3 regions of the Stenotrophomonas sp. TWI819 genome follow, and region 2 is predicted to be linked to each of the others. Evidence: predicted binding sites of a transcription regulator. Region 2 holds the regulator's gene; each other region holds the start of a gene.

Region 1 (7,192 bases), on a different contig from region 2:
CGGTGGCGACCACGCGCACACCGGTACCCAGCTGCAGGCCCGAGGGCAGCTGCGTCTGGGCGGAGGACGCGCCACCCGGCTGGCGGACCTGCTGGTACAGCAGGTCTTCGAAGCTGGCACGGTCCTGCTTGAAACCGGTGGTATTGGTGTTGGCGAGGTTGTTGGAAACCACCGACATGCGCGTCTGCTGCGCATCCAGTCCGGTTTTGGCGATCCACAATGCCTGGTTCATGGCGTCATTCCTGTGTTGTAGCGGATGGCCGCGTGGTGCGGCCCTTGTGAAGGGCAATGCATGGCGCGTGCCACAACTGCGCCGGGATTACGTCACGGGCGGCGATCAGCCGCCCAGACGCAGCAGGCTGTTGGCACTGCGGGCGTTGTCGTCGCCGTGCTTGATCACCTTCACCTGCATTTCGTACTGGCGCTGCAGCTGGATCATCTGCACCAGTGCGCCGGCGGCATCGACGTTGCTGCCTTCCAGCTGCCCGCTTTCCAGCGATTTGCCCTGGGCCTGCACGAACGGCTGCTGCGGATCGGTGTTGCGCATCAGCCCGTCCAGGCCGCGCTCCAGCCGGGCATCCTCGGCCTGCACCACGCGGATGCGGCCGATGTTGGCCATGGTCTGCGGGCCTTCGCCCAGCGGGATGATCGAGATCGTGCCGTCGTTGCCGATATCCATGGCCTGGTGCGGCGGGACCGCCAGCGGATTGCCGTTCTCATCAAGCACCGGATGGCCGCCGGCGGTGACCAGCTGGCCATTGGGCGTGATCGACAGTGCCGCACCACGGGTGTACGCCTCGCCACCGTCGGCACCGGGCGCCTGCACGGCCAGCCAGTTGCCGGCCTGCAGGGACAGATCCAACGGGTTGCCGGTGAGCTGCTGTGCGCCCATCCGGCGGTTGAAGCCGGCGTCGACGTGCATCGCATCCACGCGCGAGGCGTAGCCGGTCCCCTTCACCGGGTAGGCCTCGGTATTGGCGAGCGCCTCCTTGAAGCCGGGGGTATCGGTGTTGGCCAGGTTGTGCGACAGCGTGCCCTGCGCCTGCAGGGAGGCGCGTGCACCGGTCATCGCGACGTAGAGTGCCTTGTCCATCGGTGGTGTATTCCCGTGTTGCGGTCAGTGGCTCATCAACGCAGGTTGATGATGGTCTGGGTGATCTGGTCCTGCGTGGAGACCATCTGCGAGTTCGCCTGGAAGTTGCGCTGGGCGGTGATCATGTTGACCAGCTGCTCGGTCAGGTCGACCGTGGAGGCTTCCAGCGAACCGGCCTGGACCTTGCCCAGGTTGGAGCTGTCCGGCGCGCCGGTACGCGGGGTGCCGGAGTTGAAGGTTTCCACCCAGAGGTTGTTGCCCTTGGCTTCCAGGCCCTGCGCGTTGTTGAAGGTGGTCAGCGCGACCTGGCCCAGCGGGCGGTCATCGCCGTTGGAGTAGCGCGCGTAGACGACGCCTTCTTCAGACACAGTGATTTCGTTGAGCTTGCCGGCCGCGTAGCCGTCCTGCTGGGTGTTGCGCAGGGCGAACTTCTCGCCGTACTGGGTCGAGCCGCTGATATCCAGGGTCAGCGACAGATCGCCGGCGCCGGTGGTCGGACTGAACGCGGTGAACGCGATCTTGCCGTTGGCCGGGTTGATCAGTGCACCGGATTCGTTGAAGGCCATCGGCGTTGCGGCGCCGACCTGCTGGCCGTCGACGAAGTTGTAGACCTGCCACTGGTTGGTGGTTGCGGTCTTGACGAAGTACGAGGTCTGGGTGTGGCTGACGCCCAGCGAGTCGTACACGGTGATGCCACCGGTCGAATGGTTGTAGCTGTTCGAATCGGTCGGATCGAACGTGGTCACGGTCGGCGGCTTGGCGTTGGCCGGCAGGGTGAAGCTGATGTTGACGCCGGTGGTCTGCTTGGGCGGGCTGTCGGTGGTCAGCAGCTGCAGATCGGTCAGGCGGCCGGCATCGAAGTTGGTGCCGTCGGCGTTGGGTGCGAACACCTGCAGGCGTGCACCCTGCGGGTTGATCACGTAGCCGGCTTGGTCGGTCTGGAAGTTGCCGGCGCGCGAATACACACGCGCACCGTTCATGGTCATGGTGAAGAAGCCCTCACCGGAAATGGCCATGTCCAGGCTGCGCCCGGTCTGTTCGTTGTTGCCCTGCGAGAACTGCTGGGCGACGTTGGTCAGGCGTACGCCCGAGCCGACCGCGTTCTTGGACAGGCCGTAGCTGGTGGCCGAGAACAGATCGGCGAATTCGGCGCGCGACTGCTTGAAGCCGGTGGTGTTGACGTTGGCGATGTTGTTCGCCGTGACGTTCAGATCGGCATTGGCTGCGTTGATGCCGGACAACGAGACGTTGAAGCCCATGGGTTGCTCCTGTGGATTCGGGTGGTGCGGCTCAGCTGATGCGGAGCACGTAGTCGATCGGGGCCGTGCCCAGACCCTTGAGGTTGAGGTACAGGCCGTCCGTGCCGACCGTGACGCTCTCTACCGGGGCCTGCACATAGGTGTTGAGCTTGGTCTTGGCGCCAGCGGTGTCGGTATGCGAAGCGACGATGGTGTAGGTGCCTTCGGCCATGCGGTTGCCGTTGGCATCCTTGCCGTCCCAGTCGAAGGTGACTTCGCCGGAGGCCTTGGCTTCCACGCTGATCTGGTTGACCTTCACGCCGTTGGCATCGGTGATGTCCACCGTCACGAAGCCGGCGCTGGGCGCGGCGACCATGCCGGTGACGTCGCCGTCCTTCTCCAGCGCGAGCTTCTCGGAGGGCACCAGCACTTCGTGACCCACCAGGGCCGCGCCGCGCAGGATCTGGTCGCTGGACATCGAATCCTGGAAGCCCTTGACCGTGTTGTTGAGGTCGGTGATGCCCTGGACCTGCGACAGCTGCGCCATCTGCGCGACCATCTGGGTATTGTCCATCGGCTTGAGCGGATCCTGGTGACGCAGCTGCTCGGTCATCAGGCGCATGAAGTCGGCCTGGTCCAGGGTGCTTTTCTTCTTGCTGGTGTCGCTGTTGGGTGCGTTCAGGCCCAGCGCGGTGTAGATGTCGCTGCTGTTCTGGCCAACGCCGTTGGTGGTGCTCATGGGGGTCGATTCCTGGGGAGTGAGGGTCAGCGACCCATGGTCAGCGTGGCCAGCGCCAGTTCCTTGGCGGTGGTCAGCATCTCCACGCCGGCCTGGTAATTGCGCGAGGTCGAGATCAGGTTGACCATCTGCGCGACCGGGTCCACGTCGGGCTGGTAGATGTAGCCATCGGCATCGGCCAGCGGGTGGCCCGGCTCGTAGCGCTGGATCGGCGCGGCGTTGCTCTGGCTGATCTCCTTGACCTGCACCGTGGTGATGTTCGGGTCGGTGCGGCTGGTGACCGACTGGAAGATCGGCTCCAGCGGCTTGTAGACCGCATCGGCCGAACCGGCGACGGTGTCGGCGTTGGAGAGGTTGGAGGCAATGGTGCTCATGCGCACGGACTGCGCCTGCAGCGCGGAACCGGCGATATCGAAAATGGGCAGGTTGCTCATGGCTTATTGCCCCGTGATCGCGGTGAGCATCGAGCGCACCTTGGATTCGACGAAGCTCAGCGAAGCGCGGTACTCCAGCGCAGCGCGGCCGTAAGCGGCGCGTTCGGCATCCGGGTCGACGGTATTGCCGTCGATGCTCGGCTGCACGCCTTCTTTGGCGATCTGGAACGGGTTCAGCCCGCCGCCGATCTCATAATGCTGTTCGTTGGTGGTTTTCATCAGGCCGTTTGCATCCAGGCCCTGGGCATTACGCAACGCGGCATCGAAATCCAGGTCCTGGGCCTTGTAGCCGGGGGTATCGGCGTTGCTCAGGTTGCTGGCGATCAGCTTCATCCGCTGCTCGCGCAACGGCATGGCCTGGGCATGGACACCCAGATAGTTGGAAATCAGATTGGGCATGGCGCACTCCCACGGGACGATGCCAGGGGCAGTGCAAGCGGCGTGCCAGAGGGCAGGGCGCGAAGGTAGCTGGCGGCATGTTCACGCCGGGGAATTCACCACCCCAGGGCAAGGGGGCCATGCCCCGGGGTAGATCCACGCCATCCGTGGATAAAAGGGCCAAGCCCCAAGGTAGATCCACGCCATGCGTGGATGCGCAAGCCATACCCCGGGTGTGCATCCACGCGACGCATGGATGCCGTACACCCACCGGGGGAAGGACGCCGGCGCCAGCGCCGGCCGCCCCTTACGCCGCCATCGCGACCTTCTTCAGGCGGTCCAGCAGGAAGTCCGCCAGCTCATGCGGCGAGTACTTGGCCACGAACGCATTCGCGCCGACCCGCTCGACCATCGCGTTGTTGAACACGCCCGACAGGGAGGTGTGCAGCAGCACGTACAGGCCGGCCAGGCCCGGGTGACGCCGGATTTCCGTCGTCAGGGTGTAGCCGTCCATCGCCGGCATTTCGATATCGGAGATCACCATCGCGTAGCGCTCGGCGGGGTTCTCCCCGGAGGCGTGGATCTGCAGCAGGTGGTCCAGCGCCTGCTTGCCGTCCGAGAGCAGGGTCGCCCCGACCCCCAGCTGGTCCAGCACGCTGCGGATCTGCTGGCGGGCCACGCGGGAGTCGTCCACCACCAGGACCTGCATCGGCGGGGCGTCGGCGGGCAGGGCCATCGAGGGATCCAGCACGGCCTCACCGCGGACTTCGGCGATGTCGGCCAGCACGCTTTCCACGTCGATCACCTGGATGAGTTCGCCCTGAAAACGGGTGACTGCGGTCAGATAGCTGGACTCGGCGCCCAGTTCCGGCGGCGGGTGGATGTCTTCGACGGCAATGTTGACGATGCGTTCCACACCGCTGACCAGGAAGCCCTGGATGGAACGGTTGAACTCGGTCACCACCAGGTAGCCCGGCGCCTTGTCGGCATCGGGCTCACGCTCGGGGTGGCCGATCGCCAGGCCCAGGTCCAGCACCGGCACCGAGCGGCCACGGACATCGGCCACACCGGCGAACTGGCTGGGCAGCCCCGGCACCTGGAACAGATCCGGGCGCCGCAGCACTTCCTGCACCTTGAAGACATTCACGCCAAAAAGCTGACGTCCACCCAGCCGGAACAGCAGCAGGGCCAGACGATTGTGGCCGGCCAGTCGCGTACGCTGGTCGATGCGGTTGAGCAGGTCATGGGACATGGACTTGGTATCGGCGGCACCGGCGGCGACTTGAGCGCCCTGCGCGCAGGAGTTCGGCATGACCCTTGCATCGAGCTGCGCATGATCCTTGCCCGTGGAGTGCCCATGCGTTCTGTTCTCTTTGCCGCACTGTTGCTGGCCGCGCCCGCCTGGGCCGCTGGGGGCTGGCAACCAGTGGACAGCATCCGCCAGGCGGCGCTGGGGACGTTGCCGGCCGGCAGCGAAGGTGACACCACCCTGGATTCGGCACTGCGCCTGCCGGCGTGTGGTCAACCGCTGGCCGCCCAGCCCACCGGGACCAGTACAGTGGAGGTGAGCTGCCCCGACGCGGGCGGCTGGCGTTTGTTCGTACCGGTAAAGGTGCGGCGCAACCAGACCGTGCTCATTCTCAATAGAGGCGTGGCTGCTGGAGAAACCCTGGCGGCGGCCGATATCACCACTGGCCAGCGTGATGCGGCACGGATCGCCGGTGCTGCGCTGGCCGATCCGGCGGCGGCGGTTGGCCGGGTGGCACGCAGGACCCTGAGCGCCGGCAGCTTGCTGTCGGCCAACGATCTGGTTGCCCAGCGGCTGGTGCGGCGCGGCGACAGTGTCGCCCTGGTGTCCCGGCGCGGCGGGGTGGAGGTCCGGGTTGCCGGGCGCGCCATGGCCGACGCGGGCGAGAATGAGCGGGTCTCGGTCGAGAACCTCTCTTCGCGCAAGATCGTGCAGGGCACCGTCGCGGCCAGCGGTGACGTTTTAGTGGCGCGCTGACCAGAATTGTGAATACGGGCCACTTTTACCGCAAAACCTGCAATATTCCCCTAAAGATGGCGGCTGACTGGCCGTTATCCCTTGTGAACCGTACTTCCAGGACAAACCCATGAGCCAGAAAATCGACGGCAACCTGCAGGCCACCGCCCATCTGCGCAGTGTTGCGCTCGGCAACAAGCCCAGCGTCAGCACCGATGCCCCGGCGCGCCCGGTGGAGGCTGCCGACAGCCTGCGCCTGACTGGCGAAGCCACCAGCCTGCAGGCCATGCAGCGTGAACTGTCCACGGCTCCGGCAATCGATGCCAACCGTGTCCAGGCCGTGCGTGATTCGCTGCAGAACGGCACCTACAAGATCAATCCCGACGCGATCGCCTCGCGCATGCTTGAGCTGGACCAGCAGCTGCAGGGATGAAGCTGGCGATGAGCGAGCCGCTGCAGCGCCTCAGCGATGCCTTGGACGTCGAACGCCAGGCATTGGTCGAGCATGACGTGCAGGCCCTGATCCGCGCGACGGGTGCCAAGCTGGAGGCGTTGCGGGCCCTCGAGGCCGCATTGCCGCTCGGCCAGGCCGAGCGCGTGCAGGAGCTGGCCGAGCGCAATCGCGCCAACGGCGTGCTGCTGTCGCGGCGGCGCCGCGAGGTCAACTGGGCGCTGCGCCAACTCGGCCGCAGCGAGGATTCCTCGGCGTACGACGCCAAGGGCCAGTCGCACACGCTGCACACCCGGCGGCCGCTCGCGGTCGCCTGAGCAGCCCGATCCGGCGGCCCCAGGCTGCCGACGATGACGTCACCGCGTATATTGGGCGCCTGTTTTCCAGCCGCCCGATGTGACCGTGACCGTAACGTCCTCCCTTGTCACCGCCCCGTTGCCCCCGCATCCGGTTCTGCTTGCCCTGTTCGAGCGGATCAAGGAAGGGGTTCTGCTGTTTCGTGAGGACGGCAGCGTCGCGCTGGCCAACACCGCGGTCAGTGAGATTCTCGGCCAGGCCGAACGCGATGCCGAGCTGACCCCCGCGCAATGGCTGCGCCAGCTGCTACCGCCCGATGCACTGGAGCAGGCACGCCTCCACGGCCATTGGAATGGCAGCCTGCCGGTCGGTGAGCGCATGGTCATCGCCCACGTCTACCACCACGACGATGGCGGCCAGCGGCACTATCTGGCGCTGTTCCGCCGTATCGAAGGCCAGGAAGACTACGAGCGCGAGCTGCAGCAGCGTCATGCCGAGCTGCGCCAGGCCTACCTGCGCCTCAACGGCACCCAGGAAAAACTGCTGCAGTCCGAGAAGATGGCCTCCATCGGCCAGCT
Region 2 (7,192 bases):
GGCGGCAGGCGCGGCGGGCGCTGCCACCGCACGCGGCGCCGGGGCCGGTGCGGCCGGCACGGCCTTGGCACCGGGTGCCGCGCCGCCGTGCAGCTGGTCGAGCAGCGATTCGAACTCGTCTTCGCTGATCATGCCGTCGTCTTTCCTGGCGGCGACGGCGGTCGGTGCGGCACCGCCATGCAACTGGTCGAGCAGCGCTTCGAATTCATCGTCGGTGATCAGCTCACCGCTGCTGGGGCCGGCCGCGGCACTGGTGGCAGCCGCCGGGGTGGCCGGGCCGTTCACGTCGAACTGCGCGATCAGTTCCGGCGGGGCATAGCCCGGCTCGGTGCCGGCCGAGACCGAATCCAGCATCGACTGCAGGTAATCCAGCGACTGCTGGGCCGCATCGAAGTGATGGGCCTGCAGCGTGGCCTGGCCCGAGCGTGCCATGCCCAGGGTTTCCTCGGCGGCGTGGCACAGCTCCACCATCGCCTGGATGCCGAGGAAGCCCGCGCCGCCCTTGAGCGTGTGGAACCCGCGGAACACGGCGTTGAGCTGGTCACTGTCCTGGGGCGCCTGCTCCAGCGACACCAGCTGTTCGCCGAGGCGATCCAGGATCTCCTGGGCCTCGAGGATGAAGTCGGCAGCGATATCGTCTGGAACAGCACTCATGATCGTTAAAGTCCCAAATCGGAGAGCAGGTCGTCAGCGTCGACCTGTGAAACCTGGTGGCGGTCCAGACCGGTCACGGCCGGGCCGGCCAGGCCGTTGTCACGCTTGTGCGCGGTGTCGTCCTGCGGCGGCAGGCCCAGGGCACTGAAGCCCTCATGCACGCGACGCACGATGCCCACCACGCGGCGGATGATCTGCCCGGTGAGATCCTGATAGCTCTGGGTGAGCGCGATCTCGGTCAGGTTGTGGCGGATGCGGTCCAGCTGCTGGTCCTGGTCGGCCGTCAAGCCATTGGCGCGCAGCTGCTCGGTGAGCGTGCGGCATTCTTCGGCCAGGTCCAGGGTGCGGTGGGTGGCCTGTTCGGTCATCGCCACCACATGGTCAAGGCGTGCGCAGGCATCGTCCAGTTCGCCGGCTTCGCTGGGCAGGCTGGGCAGCTCGCCCAGTGCCTGGCCAAGTTCGCGGGCGAGCCGGTTCAACCCGGCCATCATCGGCTGGGTACGCAGCGCGGCGAGTGCGTCGATTTCCTGACGCCACGCGGCTTCGTCACCCGATTCCAGCGCGGCCAGTGCATCCTGCAGGCGCTGCACCAGCGCTGATTTGTCGCTCAGGGTTTCCATCAGGCGCTCGCCGCCAGACGCTCGAAGATCTTGCCGAGCTTTTCTTCCAGGGTCTGGGCGGTGAACGGCTTGATGATGTAGCCGTTGACGCCGTTCTGGGCCGCTTCGATGATCTGCTCGCGCTTGGCTTCAGCGGTCACCATCAACACCGGCAGCGTCTTGAGCTTGGCGTCGGCGCGGATGGCCTTGAGCAGGTCGATGCCCGTCATCACCGGCATGTTCCAGTCGGTGACCACGAAATCGAACGGCTGGCTCTGCAACAGCATCAGCGCGGCATGCCCGTCCTCGGCTTCGGCCGTGTTGGTGAAGCCCAGATCGCCCAGCAGGTTCTTGACGATACGACGCATGGTCGAAAAATCGTCGACGATCAGGATACGCATGTTCTTGTCCAAAGCTCTTTCCTCGGTCTTAATGGTTCTCGAGGCCGGCGTCGGCCGCCTCGAAGATTTTCAGTCGGCCACGCAGGCGCAGCACGGCCTGGCCATGGATCTGGCACACGCGCGATTCGCTGACGCCCAACACGGCGCCGATCTCTTTCAGGTTCAGTTCCTGCTCGTAGTACAGCGACAGGACCAGCTGTTCGCGCTCGGGCAGCAGCCCGATCGCGTTGCCCAGCTCACGCCCGAACTCACCGCGCTCCAGCACCTGCTGCGGGGTCGGGCCGCCCTGGGCGACGGTGTCCAGCTCGCCCTGGTCCTCGATCCGTGATTCCAGGCTCAGCACCTGGCCGCGCGAGGCATCTTCCATCAGGCGCAGGTAGTCCGGCAGCGGCATGTCCATCGCGGCCGCCACTTCCGTGGCGCTGGCGGCGCGTCCGGTGCTCTGTTCGAGCCGGCGGATGGTGGCGGCGGCGTCGCGGGCCCGGCGATGGACCGAGCGAGGCACCCAGTCGCCACGGCGGATCTCATCGATCATCGAGCCACGGATGCGGATCGAGGCATAGGTCTCGAACGAGGCGCCCTGGTCGGCGTCATAGCTGCGCGACGCTTCGATCAGACCCATCATGCCGGCCTGGATCAGGTCGTCGACCTCCACGCTGGCGGGCAGACGTGCCGCCAGATGGTGGGCGATGCGGCGGACCAGGTCCGAGTGCTGGGCAATGCACTCGTTCGCGGCGACCCGCTGGACCTCTTTGTATTGTGCGGCGCCTTTCATGCGGTCACCCCGCGTTGCTTGAGGATGCGTTCCAGGAAGAACTCGACGCCACCCCGCGGCTCGGTCGGGGCCTGCCAGCGTGCGGTACGGCGTGCGATCTCGGTCAAGGCCAGCGCCGACGGACTGGACGGGTAGGCCTTCACCACCGGCTGCTGGCGCTGGACCGACAGGCGCAACCAGTCGTCCTGCGGCACACAGCCGAGGTAGTTGAGCGACACATCGGCCAGGAACTTCTCGCAGACGCGGGTCAGCTTTTCGTACAGCACCCGGCCTTCATTCGGGTCGCGCACCATGTTGGCGACCACCTGGATGCGGTCCACGCCGCGTTCGCGCGAGAGGACTTTGATCAGGGCGTAGGCATCGGTGATCGAGGCCGGTTCGTCGCAGACCACCACCACGGTGTCCTGGGCGGCCTGGCAGAAGGTCAGCACGCCGTCGGTGATGCCCGCGGCCGTGTCCACGACCATGATGTCCAGTTCGCGCTCCAGCTCGGAGAACACGTTGACCAGGCCGATGTGCTCGGCCTGCTGCAGCTCGGCCATGTTGCGGCGGCCCGAGGCGGCCGGCACCACCAGCACGCCGCCGGGACCTTCGATGATGACCTCCTCCAGCGTGCAGCGCCCGGCGACCAGGTCGGCCAGGGTCACGGTCGGCTTCAGGCCCAGGATCACATCGACGTTGGCCAGGGCCAGGTCGGCATCCAGCAGCAGGGTACGTTTGCCCATGCTGGCAAGCGCCACGGCCAGATTGGCCGAAACGTTCGTTTTGCCCACGCCGCCCTTGCCGCCGGTGACGGCGATGGTGCGGACCGGGCCCAGCGGCTGGCTTCGGGTAGCCGACAACGGGAAGGTCTGGGTCAGCTTGGCGTACTCACGCGACGGCATGGTTCAACTCCGGGTTGCAGGGCATATCGGCCGCGCGGCGCAAATCTTCAAGGCGAAGTACAAGATTGGCCGCGCTGGCACGGTGCAGGTCTTCAGGAACGTCCTGGCCATCGGTGATCCAGGTGATCGGCAGGCGGTGGTCGACGGCCACCGACAGGGCGGTACCGAAGCGGCCGGTCTCATCCAGCTTGCTCAGCACCACGCCCTGGGGGTTGGCGGCGCTGAAGCGGCGGACCACCTCGTCCATATCGCCGAAACTGGTGTTGGCCGGCAGCACCAGCAGGGTGCGGATCTGCTCGGCGGCCCGCAGCCACTGCAGCTGGGCGGCCAGTGCACGGTCGCGCGGGCCCAGGCCGGCGGTGTCGATCAGGACCAGCTTGTAGTCCTTCAGGCGCTCCAGCAGCTGGTTGAGGTCGCTGCCGCTGCTGGCTTCGTGAACCGCGATGCCGAGCTGGCGGCCAAAGCCGTACAGCTGTTCGCGGGCGCCGATGCGGCCGGTATCGGTGGTGACCAGGGCGACATCGCGGGCGGCGTGGGCTTCGGCGAAACGCGAGGCCAGCTTGGCGATGGTGGTGGTCTTGCCGGCGCCGGTCGGGCCGACCAGGGCGATCACACCGCCGGCTTCCAGCGGATCGACCGGGGCGATCGGCAGCTTCCTGGAGAGCAGGCCGAGCATCAGGCCGCGGCCACGGTGGGCTTCGGTGTCCAGCGGGATCTGCATGGCCACGTCGCGGCTGATCCCGGCATCGAAGCCGTATTCGTCCATCAGGTCCAAGGCGGCCGCACGGACCGGCGAGCCGCGCAGGCGTTCGTCGGTGAAGCGGTGCATCTCGCGCTCGATGACGTGGCGCATGCCGGCCACTTCGTGACGCAGCTGGCGGATTTCTTCGTCGTCGCGCGGGATCAGGCTCAGCTCCGGCGCGCTGGCCACGACCGGTGCCGGTTCGTTGGCGGCGGCCGCGGTGGTCACCGGCAGCGGCAGCGCCGGCGGTACCGCGGCAGCCACGATCGCGGCCGGGGCGAGCACCGCGGCGGCCGGCAGTGCGGGTTCGTCGGCGTCGTCCAGCGGCGGGTCGATCACGAAGCGGGCGCGGTTGATCGGGGCCGGGGCCGCGACAGCCTCCATCGGTGCGGCGGGCGAGGCTGCGGCAGCCTGCTCGACATTGAACGGCGCGAAGATCTGCTCCGGCAGCGACGGTTCGTTGACGGCGGGGCTGACGCTGGCGCGGGCCAGGGTAGCGGCAAAGCCATCGCTGCCGCGCTGGGGCACGCTTTCGTTGGCGGTATCGAGCGTGCGACCGGTCGCGCCGACAGCGGCGCGGGCCAGGGCGGCAACGGCCGAGGTGGTGGCGGCCACCGGCTCGGGCGTGGCCACCGGGGTCTTGCGACGGGTCACGGCGGCGATCACGGCATCGGCGGCGCTGCGCGGGCGCGGGGCCGGCGGCGGAGCGACATCCTTGCGGGCCGCTTCCAGGGCGCGCTGCACTGCGCCCTCGTCGTAGTTCGCCGCCGCCACGATCTCGACACCTTCGGCGATCCGGCGGTTGGACAGGATCACTGCGTCAGGACCGTGTTCCTTGCGCACCAGGTTCATGGCCGAGCGCATATCGGAGGCGACGAAGCGTTTGATTTTCATGCTGTGGTACCGGGACTGGGGCGGCGGAGTGGTGGAAGGGAAACGCTGGTTGTCGGTGGTCTGCACGGTCAGGGATTCCCTTTATTTCCTGCTGCGGTGAATTCGAGTGGGGTGTCTGTTTTCTGTCGCGGTGCCGTCGGGCGCCTGGCTCAACTGATCGTGCCGACCAGCTTCAGCCGTTTGTCCTCGGGCACCTCGCTGTAGGCGAGTACGGACAGCGAGGGGACGCTGTGGCGTACCAGCCGTGCCAGCGCGGCACGTACCGGGCCAGGCACCAGCACGACCGCCGGCTCGTTCTTCGCTTCCTGCTTGCCGACACATTCGGCCAGGCTTTGATGCAGTCGCTCAGCGAGTCCGGGTTCCAGCGCGGCGCCGTTGCCCTGAGTGGACTCCTGCAAGACGCGTTCCAGTTGCGGGTTGAGGGTGAACACCGGCAGCTCCGCCGACATTCCGGCGATCTCCTGCACGATGAAACGGCCCAGCGCGTTGCGCACGGCAGCGGTCAGCACCGCCGGGTCCTGGCTGGTCGGGGCGCTTTCCACCAGCGATTCGACGATCTTGCGCAGCTGGCGGATCGGAATGCGTTCGATCAGCAGGTTCTGCAGCACGCGCACCACGGCCGAGAGCGGCAGCGATTTGGGTGTCAGATCCTCGACCAGCTTCGGTGCGCTCTTGGCCAGGTTGGCCAGCAGCTGCTGCACTTCTTCATGGCCGAGCAGTTCCGGGGCGTGCTCGCGGATCAGGTGCGACAGATGCGTGGCGACCACCGTGGCCGGATCGACCACGGTGTAGCCCATCGTTTCGGCGTTGGCGCGCTGGTGCGGTTGGATCCAGGTGGCGTCCAGGCCGAAGGCGGGATCCTTGCCGGCAATGCCTTCCAGCGTGCCCAGCGCGCTGCCCGGGTCCAGCGCGAGTTCGCGGTCCGGGTGGATCTCGGCCGTGGCTACCGGGACGCCGTGAATCAGCAGGCGGTAGGCGGTGGCGGGCAGTTCGAGGTTGTCGCGGATGTGGACCGAGGGAATCAGGAAGCCGATGTCGTGGGTGAGCTTGCGGCGCACACCCTTGATCCGCGCCATCAACTCGCCGCCCTGGTTCTTGTCGACCAGCGGAATCAACCGGTAGCCGACTTCCAGGCCGAGCGGATCGACCGGGCGCAGTTCGTCCCAGGTCAGTTCGGCGGTGGGCGAGGGGGTGCCGCCGGGCAGGCCGAGTGCTTCAGGACGATTGGCAGCGGGAGATTCGGCGGCGCGCGCAGTGGCCACGCTCTTCTTCCAGGCTTTCCAGGCGACGACGCCGAGGATCGCCGACAGCGTCAAGAAGGCGACGTTGGGCATGCCCGGCACCAGGCCGACCACGCCCATGATCGCCGCGGCGATGGTGAGTGCGCGGTACTGGCCGAACACCTGGCCCATCATGGCCTGGGCCATGTCCTGCGAGCGCGAGGCGCGGGTGACCAGCATGGCCACCGCGGAGGACACCAGCAGCGCCGGCAGCTGCGCCACCAGGCCGTCACCGATGGAGAGCAGGGTGTAGGTGGCCGCGGCATCGCCGAACGGCATGCCGTGCTGGAGCACGCCGACGGCCAGGCCGCCGATCAAGTTGATGAACAGGATCAGGATGCCGGCGATCGCATCGCCGCGGATGAACTTGCTCGCGCCATCCATCGCGCCGTAGAAGTCGGCTTCCTCGCGGACTTCTTCGCGGCGGGCCTTGGCCTCTTCACGCGTCAGCAAACCGGCGTTTAGGTCGGCATCGATGGCCATCTGCTTGCCGGGCATGGCGTCCAGGATGAAGCGCGCGGTCACTTCGGACACGCGGCCGGCACCCTTGGTGATCACCACGAAGTTGATGATGGTCAGGATCGCGAACACCACGATACCGACCGCGTAGTTGCCGCCGATGACGAACTCGCCGAAGGCGGCGATCACTTTGCCCGCGGCCTCGTGGCCGTTCTGGCCATGCAGCAGGATCACGCGCGTGGAGGCCACGTTCAACGCCAGCCGCAGCATGGTGGTGATCAGCAGCACGATCGGGAAGATGGTGAAATCCAGCGGGCGCTTCACGTAGACCACCGCCAGCAGCACCATCAGCGAGATGGCGATGTTGAAGGTGAACAGTGCATCGAGCACCGGCGGGGCCAGCGGCACGACCACCATGGCCAGCAGCGCCAGCACGATCAGCGGGGCGCCGAGGCCGTTGCGGATCATGTCCAGGGCGCGGCGGACGTTCATGCCGCCTGCAGC
Region 3 (7,192 bases), on a different contig from region 2:
GATCACCTCACCGCGCTTGACCGTCTTTTTCTCCGCCAGACCGTCGGCGTAGCGGTCCAGATGGGCGTAGTAATAGCAGTACCGACCGCTCGGTTCGAACTGGTACACGGTGAGCCCGCCCCGCACGCTGTCGAACAGTTTCTCGACGGTGCCGTCGGCGACGGCCAGCACCGGCGTGCCGTTCGGCGCCAGGATGTCGATGGCATCGTGGACGCGGCCCTCGCTGCGCGCATCGGTGAAGGTGTCCTGCAACTGGTCCGCACGGATGCCCTGCACCGGCAGCAACAGGGCGCCGGTGGCATCCGCAGGGGGCGGTGCGACACCGCCCGCATCAGGCGCGGGCGGCAGGGGCGTGGTCGGGATCGGTGCGGGTGCGCGGGCCGGGGGGGATGGCGGCGGCGGTGCGTCGAGTGCGGCACGGGTGGAACTCGTGGCCGAGCCCACCTTCGCCGGTTCGGCGGCGCCGAGGCGGGCCGAGGGCCCTGGCCCCAGCAACCAATAGCCGACCACACCGATCACCAGGCCCACCGCCAGCAGTCGCAGGGTCTTCATGCGCTTACTCCTGCATCACGACGGGCACGGAGGCATCCACCGCATCGGCCACCTGCAGCGCATCCCAATTGGTCAGGCGCACACAGCCATGCGACTCGGTCTTGCCCACGTGGCCAGGCTCGGGTGTGCCGTGCAGGCCGTAATGTGGCTTGGAAATGTCGATCCAGACCACCCCGACCGGATTGTTTGGGCCCGGTGGCAGCACCGCCTTGCTGTCGCCGGCCTTGGCGTCCCAGAACAGCTTGGGGTTGTAGTGGAAGGTCGGATCGCGCGAGATGCCGAGGATCTTCCACTTGCCGATCGGCAACGGGTCATGTTTGCTGCCCGAGGACACCGGGAACTGCGCATACACCTTGCCGTCGGCATCGAACAGCCGCAGCGTCGAGTCGGATTTGTCGATCACCAGCTTGCTGGCCTTGGCCAGCGGCGTGACCGCGATGTTCGGCACCTGGATCACGCTGCCGGCCTTGCCCAGGTCCACACCGGGATTGAGCGTCTTCAGCAGGTCGGGTGAGGCGTGGAAGCGTTCGCCCAGTGCTTCTTCCACCGAGCCGAAGCCCAGCGATGTCAGCTTGGCCTGTTCGGCCGGCCCCTTCGGCACGGGCTGGAACGGGCCGGCAACATCCTCGGCGGTCAGCGTGTAGCGCACCAGCGGCGGGGCGCTGTCCGGCTGCAGGGCCTTCCAGGTCGCATCGTCCAGCTCACCGGTCACCTTGATCCCGCGTGCGGCCTGGAAACCGGACACGGCGCGCTTCTGGTTGGAACCCACTTCGCCATCGATCTGCCCCGGAGAGAAGTGCGCGCGGTCCAGCAGCACCTGGGCATGCAGGTCCGAGCGCGGCCCGGTGGCGAGCGGCGTGTCGGCCGTGGCGGTCGCCGGTGCCGCGGCCGGTGCCGTCTGGGCGACCGCCCAGACAGGGGCGGCCAGCGCCAGGGCGAGGGCGGACAGGCGGGCGATCTGGTGCAGGCGAAGGGTCATCGGCGATTCCAGGAGAGACGTGCTTCCACCATGCCTGCCGGGCATGCGCAGCGGCCGTGAAAAGCCTGACGCGCGGCTGAGTGTGGGCACCGGCCCGGCCAATGTGTCCACTACGTGAACCCATTCACCCGTCAACACGCCCACGGATCAAGGCCGTCCAGGGAAGGCCGATACCAGTGCACCCCCCACGTTTGGAAGTTGTCATGGATTATTTGCGGAACGTCAGCGTTGTCTGGCGGCTTGGCCTGGGCTTCGGCCTGTTGTTGCTGCTGGTGGCTGCGGTCGTCGCCATCGGCGCAACCGGCAGCGCGGAACAGAAACAGTCGATGCAGCAGGTGGTCGAGGTCAATGTGGCCAAGGTCCGGATGCTGTCGGACATGCTTGATGCCAACAACCAGATGATGGTGGTGCGGCGTGAGATGCTGATCCGCCAGGGCGACCGTTTGGCTGATGACGAAGTGCGCATCGCCGATCTGGTGAAGCGTTATGAAGCCAGCTGGGCCGCCTACCAGGCGTTGCCCACCAGCGCCGAAGACAAAGCGATCGGCGACGCCATCGCGGCGGCCCGCGCGGTCGCGCGCCCGCTCAACAAGCAGATGAGCGAGCAGCTCAAGCAGGGGGATTTTGCGTCTGCCACTGCGTTGACCCTGGGCGCCGTGCAGGAAGCCGCCAATGCCTGGAACAAGGCGCTGGGCGATGGCGTGGACTATGAAGAAAAGCAGAGCCGCGAGGCCGCCGCCGAAGCGATCCGGCTGGGCGAGCGCACCTTCCTGCAGTTGCTGGTGCTGGGTGCGGTCGCGCTGGTGGTCGGTATCACGGCCTCGATCCTGATCGGACGCAGCCTGACCGGCCCGCTGGCCCGCGCCGTCGGTCTGGCCACCCGCATGGCCAAGGGTGACCTGGAGCAGGACTTCCGCTTGGGCGGCCGCGATGAGATCACCCAGTTGGGCAACGCCATGGCCACGGTCCGCCAGACCGTCCAGGGCGCGATCACTGCCCAGCTGGACATGGCCCGCCAGCATGAAGCCGGCGCCATCAGCTACCGCATGGACGAAGCCGCCTTCCCCGGCGATTTCGGACGCATGATCCGCGCCACCAACGAGCTCGTCGGGTCACACGTGGCCGTGGAGTTCCACATGGTCGAGGTGATGCAGCGCTATGCGATCGGCGACCTGAGCCGCGATCTGGACACCTATCCCGGCGAAAAGGCCGTGCTGACCACCACCATGGCGACCGTCAAGGACAGCCTGATGGCGATCAATCAGCAGATCGAGACGCTGGCGTCGGCTGCACGTGCGGGCGACTTCTCGGTGCGTGGTACCGAGCAGAGCTTCCAGTTCCAGTTCCGCGCGATGGTCGCCCAGTTGAACGGGATGATGGCCAGCTCGCAGAGCAGCATCGCCGACCTGTCGCAGGTGCTGCGTGCGATCTCCACCGGCGATCTGACCTCGCGCATGGACGGCCACTACGAAGGTGTGTTCGCGCAGATGCGCGACGATGCCACGGTAACCGCTGTCCAGCTGACCGGCATCGTGCAGCAGATCCAGGGGGCAGCCGGCAGCATCAACGATGCCGCACAGGAACTGGCCGCAGGCCATAGCGATCTGTCGCGCCGCACCGAGCAGCAGGCGGCCAATCTGGAAGAGGCCGCTGCCTCGATGGAAGAGCTGACCTCCACAGTCCGCCAGAACGCCGAACTGGCCAACCAGGCCGACCACGAAGCCCATGCGGCCGGTGCCGCGGTCAAGGCAACCGAGCAGGCCATCGCGCAGATGGCAGCCGTCATGAGCGAGATCGACCAGTCCTCGGCGCGCATTTCCGAGATCTCCTCGGTGATCGATGGCATCGCGTTCCAGACCAACATCCTGGCCTTGAACGCGGCGGTGGAAGCGGCCCGTGCCGGTGAGAACGGGCGCGGTTTCGCGGTCGTGGCCACCGAGGTGCGCACGCTGGCGCAGCGTGCCGGTACGGCGGCCAAGGAGATCAAGGACCTGATCGACGAGTCCAGCAGCAAGGTCAAGACCGGACTGAGCGTGACCGTGCAGTCCGAAGCGGCGATCGCCCGCCTGACCCAGGCCAGCTCGCGCACCAATCAGCTGATGAGCGACATCGCCGCCGCGACCAAGGAACAGGCCGCCGGCATCGAGCAGGTCAACCAGGTGGTCGTGCAGATGGACCAGGTGACCCAGCAGAACGCGGCGCTCGTGGAAGAAGCCACCGCTGCCAGCCGCGCGCTGGAAGAACAGGCGTATGCACTGACCGAATCGGTGGCGGTGTTCAAGCTGGACAACAGCGCGGCAAGCCTGCGTCGCCCGGCGGCATTGCAGGCGGCGTGATGGCACGCGTGCGCTGAGTAGTACAGAAAAGCCCCGCTCCGGCGGGGCTTTTTCATACCGATCCGGCTGGCCGCCGCAGCGGCGCGCCCGGCTCAGTCCTCGTTCTCTTCCGCCGCTTCGCGACCCTGCTGGCGGATCAGTGCTTCTTCGCGTGCATCGTTGATGGCATGGCGGACGCCATCCAGATCGATGGTGCTCTCATCCTGCTCGAATTCACCGGTCAGCACGCTGTCCGGCAGCAGATCGCCAGCCTCGAACAGCGCCCACATCTCCTCGCCGTACCAGGTCTCCAGCAGCTCCGGCGCCCAGCGGCCCAGGTACGCGGTGAGGTTGTTGACGTCGCGCAGCAGCATCGTGCGTGCGGCATTGTTGCCCGCCGCACTGACCACCTGCGGAAAATCGATCACCACCGGGCCTTCCGGGCCGACCAGCACGTTGTACGGCGACAGATCGCCGTGGATCAGGCCGCAGCACAGCATGCGCACCACCTGGCGGACCAGGATCTGGTGGAACTCGCGTGCCTGTTCCGGGCTGAGCTCGACCTCGCCCAGGCGCGCGGCGGAATAACCTTCGGCATCGGTGACCAGCTCCATCACCAGCACGCCGTGGAAGTAGCCATACGGCTCGGGCACGCGCACGCCGGCATCGCGCAGCTGGTACAGCGCATCGACCTCGGTGTTCTTCCAGGCCGCTTCCTGCTGCTTGCGGCCGTAGTTGCTGGCCTTGCCCACGGCGCGCGCTTCGCGGCTGCCACGGACCTTGCGGCCTTCCTGGTACTGCACGCGCTGCTGGAAGCTGCGTTGGGCCATGTCCTTGTAGACCTTCGCGCAGCGCACATCGTCGCCGCTGCGGACCACATATACCGCTGCTTCCTTGCCGCTCTTGAGCGGGCGGAGCACTTCATCGATCACGCCGTCGTCGATCAGCGCCTGCAAGCCTTGGGGGGTCTTCACGGTATCTCGGGAATCGGCTGGCGCGGGGCCTGCCCTGGAGGGGGAGGAATTTTCGCATCTTCGGGCCGATGGAGCCATCGACACGGCGCCCGGCGGTCGGGTTGTTCAGCTGCGTGCACGCAGGCGACCGCTTGAAATCTGCTTCACATCCGCGCGGCAGGCTGAGCTCACTTCCCAAGGAGTGCTCCCATGATGCTGTCCCTGCTGCGCCGCACCGGTGCCGTTCTGGCCTTGCTGCTGGCTGTCCCCGCACTGCATGCCCGCCCCGCGGCGTCCGATACGGTGCTGATCGTCGTCAGCGGCGAAGGCCGCGATCACGGCAAGACCCGCCCCGGGTTCGAGATGGACGAGTTCGCCCAGGCCTACCTGATCTTCCGCGACAACGGCCTGGCCGTGCAGGTCGCCAGCCCGCGCGGCGGGCCGGTGGAAGCCGACAAGTTCGACCCGAAGGAGCCCTTCAACGCGCGCGTGCTGGCCGATCCGGCGGCGACCGCGTTGCTGGCTGATACCCGCGCCACCGCGACCCTGCGTGCGGCCGACTATGCGGCGGTCTACGTGGTTGGCGGCAAGGGCGCGATGTTCGATCTGCCCGCTGATGCCGCGCTGCGCACGGTGCTGGGCACGCTGCACGATCAAGGCGGCGTGGTCGCGGCCGTCTGTCACGGCCCGGCAGCGCTGGTGGATGTGCGGCTGGCGGACGGATCACTGCTGGTCGCCGGGCGCCGCATGACCGGCTTCACCAATGCGGAGGAGGGCGTGTTCGGCAAGCGCTGGGCCAAGGAGTTCCCGTTCCTGCTGGAAACCGCGCTGCGCGAGCGCGGTGCGCGCTGGGAGCAGGCGCCGCTGATGATGCCCAAGCTGGTGGTGGACGGGCGTCTGATCACCGGGCAGAACCCGTACTCCACGCCGGCGGTCGCCGAAGCGATCGTGCGCGCCACCGGTCGTACCCCGGTCGCCCGCACCCCTTGGCGTGATGAGGCCAGCATGACGCTGGTGCAGCGGCTGCTCGACGGCGAGGCCGACGCGGTCAAGCGCGAGCTGGCCAGCAACCGCACCGGCTATCACGACCAGTTGATCGGCGTGCTCGGCTACTACCAGCTGCAGGCCGCGCAGGACGATGCGGCCGTGCGTGACGCCCTGGCGATCATGCAGCTGGCGGCGCCGTACATGAGCGAGCCGCAGCTGCCGCTGGGCATCGCGCAGGCGCACTGGCGGCTGGGCGAGGTGGAACAGGCGCGCAGCGTGCTCGGCAAACTGCTGGAAACGCATCCTGACATGGCCGAAGCTAGGCAGCTCAAGGACACGATCGAAGGCTGACGCCATGCATGACGGCCTGCACATCCTGGTCATCGAGGACAACCCGGCGCTGCGCGCCGGCATGGCCACGCTGCTGGAGGCGCGCGGCCATCGCGTGGCCTTCGCCGCCGATGGGCTCAGCGGCCTGCAGATGGCGCTGGACGAGCCGCCGGACGTGCTGGTGCTGGACCTGACCCTGCCGGGCATGGATGGCCTGCGCGTGTGCAGCCATCTGCGCGAGCAGGCCGACCGCCACATCCCGATCCTGATGCTGACCGCGCGTGACACGTTGGCCGACAAGCTGGTCGGCTTCCAGGCCGGTGCCGATGACTATCTGGTCAAGCCGTTCGCCGGTGAGGAGCTGCTGGCGCGGTGCCTGGCGCTGGCGCACCGGCATGAGCGGCGCGAAGGTCACGTGCTGCGCATTGGCTCGCTGGATATCGATCGCCGCAGCGGCAGCGCGACTCGCCGCGGCCAGGTGCTTGGGCTGCCGCAGACCGCGTATCGCCTGCTGGTGCTGCTGGCCGAGGCATGGCCGCGCACGGTGACCCGCAGCGAGCTGATCCGTCGTCTGTGGGGCGATGAGGCACCACCGTCGGATCCGCTGCGCTCGCATCTGTATCTGCTGCGCCAGGTCCTGGACAAACCGTTCGATCGACCCATGCTCAAGACCGTGCACGATGTCGGCTTCAAGCTGGAGGCCGACGCATGACGACGCGTGTGCATCGCCTGCGCAACCGGTTGATGCTGGCCTTCGCGGTGTTCGCACTGGCGGTGGCCAGCCTGTTCGGCCTGTACGTGGCGGTGTTCGTGTACAGCGTGGAGGATCGCTTCTTCGATGCGATGCTCGAACAGGAAGCGCAGCAGCAGCTGGATCAGCGGGCCGCGGGTGGTATCTGGTCGTCGCCGCGCAACGCGTTCATGACCGTGCACGAGAGCAGTGCCACGTTCCCGGCCGATCTGAAAACCGCGTTCGATGCCGAGCCATGGCGCCACGAGTTCGCCGGTACGCAGGGACGGCACTATCACCTGCGCGCGCTGCAACCGGGCGGCGCCGGTACATCAGGATGGCTGGT

Evidence for each region. Region 2 encodes FliA, which starts transcription of late flagellar genes. Its sites were predicted from a motif close to TAAAGTTTNNCNNNCNNNGGCCGATAA; they were not measured.
Region 1: the regulator FliA is predicted to act here: its motif matches at 5,939-5,965, upstream of flgM (flagellar biosynthesis anti-sigma factor FlgM).
Region 3: the regulator FliA is predicted to act here: its motif matches at 1,679-1,705, upstream of ABE463_RS11760 (methyl-accepting chemotaxis protein).

What each region holds. Positions count from the first base shown of each region.
Region 1 covers NZ_JBDJKY010000001.1:593,255-600,446, reverse strand. The annotation lists gene flgG (flagellar basal-body rod protein FlgG) at 1-232, opposite strand, end outside; gene ABE463_RS02625 (flagellar basal body rod protein FlgF) at 338-1,093, opposite strand; gene flgE (flagellar hook protein FlgE) at 1,129-2,352, opposite strand; gene ABE463_RS02615 (flagellar hook capping FlgD N-terminal domain-containing protein) at 2,384-3,070, opposite strand; gene flgC (flagellar basal body rod protein FlgC) at 3,097-3,504, opposite strand; gene flgB (flagellar basal body rod protein FlgB) at 3,508-3,903, opposite strand; gene ABE463_RS02600 (chemotaxis protein) at 4,190-5,134, opposite strand; gene flgA (flagellar basal body P-ring formation chaperone FlgA) at 5,240-5,887, shown strand; gene flgM (flagellar biosynthesis anti-sigma factor FlgM) at 5,997-6,299, shown strand; gene ABE463_RS02585 (flagellar protein FlgN) at 6,296-6,634, shown strand; gene ABE463_RS02580 (ATP-binding protein) at 6,720-7,192, shown strand, end outside.
Region 2 covers NZ_JBDJKY010000008.1:26,062-33,253, reverse strand. The annotation lists gene ABE463_RS12245 (chemotaxis protein CheA) at 1-654, opposite strand, end outside; gene ABE463_RS12240 (protein phosphatase CheZ) at 660-1,274, opposite strand; gene cheY (chemotaxis response regulator CheY) at 1,274-1,666, opposite strand; gene ABE463_RS12230 (RNA polymerase sigma factor FliA) at 1,683-2,429, opposite strand; gene ABE463_RS12225 (MinD/ParA family protein) at 2,426-3,313, opposite strand; gene flhF (flagellar biosynthesis protein FlhF) at 3,300-4,949, opposite strand; gene flhA (flagellar biosynthesis protein FlhA) at 5,099-7,180, opposite strand.
Region 3 covers NZ_JBDJKY010000007.1:164,254-171,445, reverse strand. The annotation lists gene ABE463_RS11770 (M23 family metallopeptidase) at 1-552, opposite strand, end outside; gene ABE463_RS11765 (L,D-transpeptidase) at 557-1,531, opposite strand; gene ABE463_RS11760 (methyl-accepting chemotaxis protein) at 1,735-3,867, shown strand; gene ABE463_RS11755 (PA4780 family RIO1-like protein kinase) at 3,960-4,820, opposite strand; gene ABE463_RS11750 (DJ-1/PfpI family protein) at 5,010-6,137, shown strand; gene ABE463_RS11745 (response regulator transcription factor) at 6,142-6,828, shown strand; gene ABE463_RS11740 (HAMP domain-containing sensor histidine kinase) at 6,825-7,192, shown strand, end outside.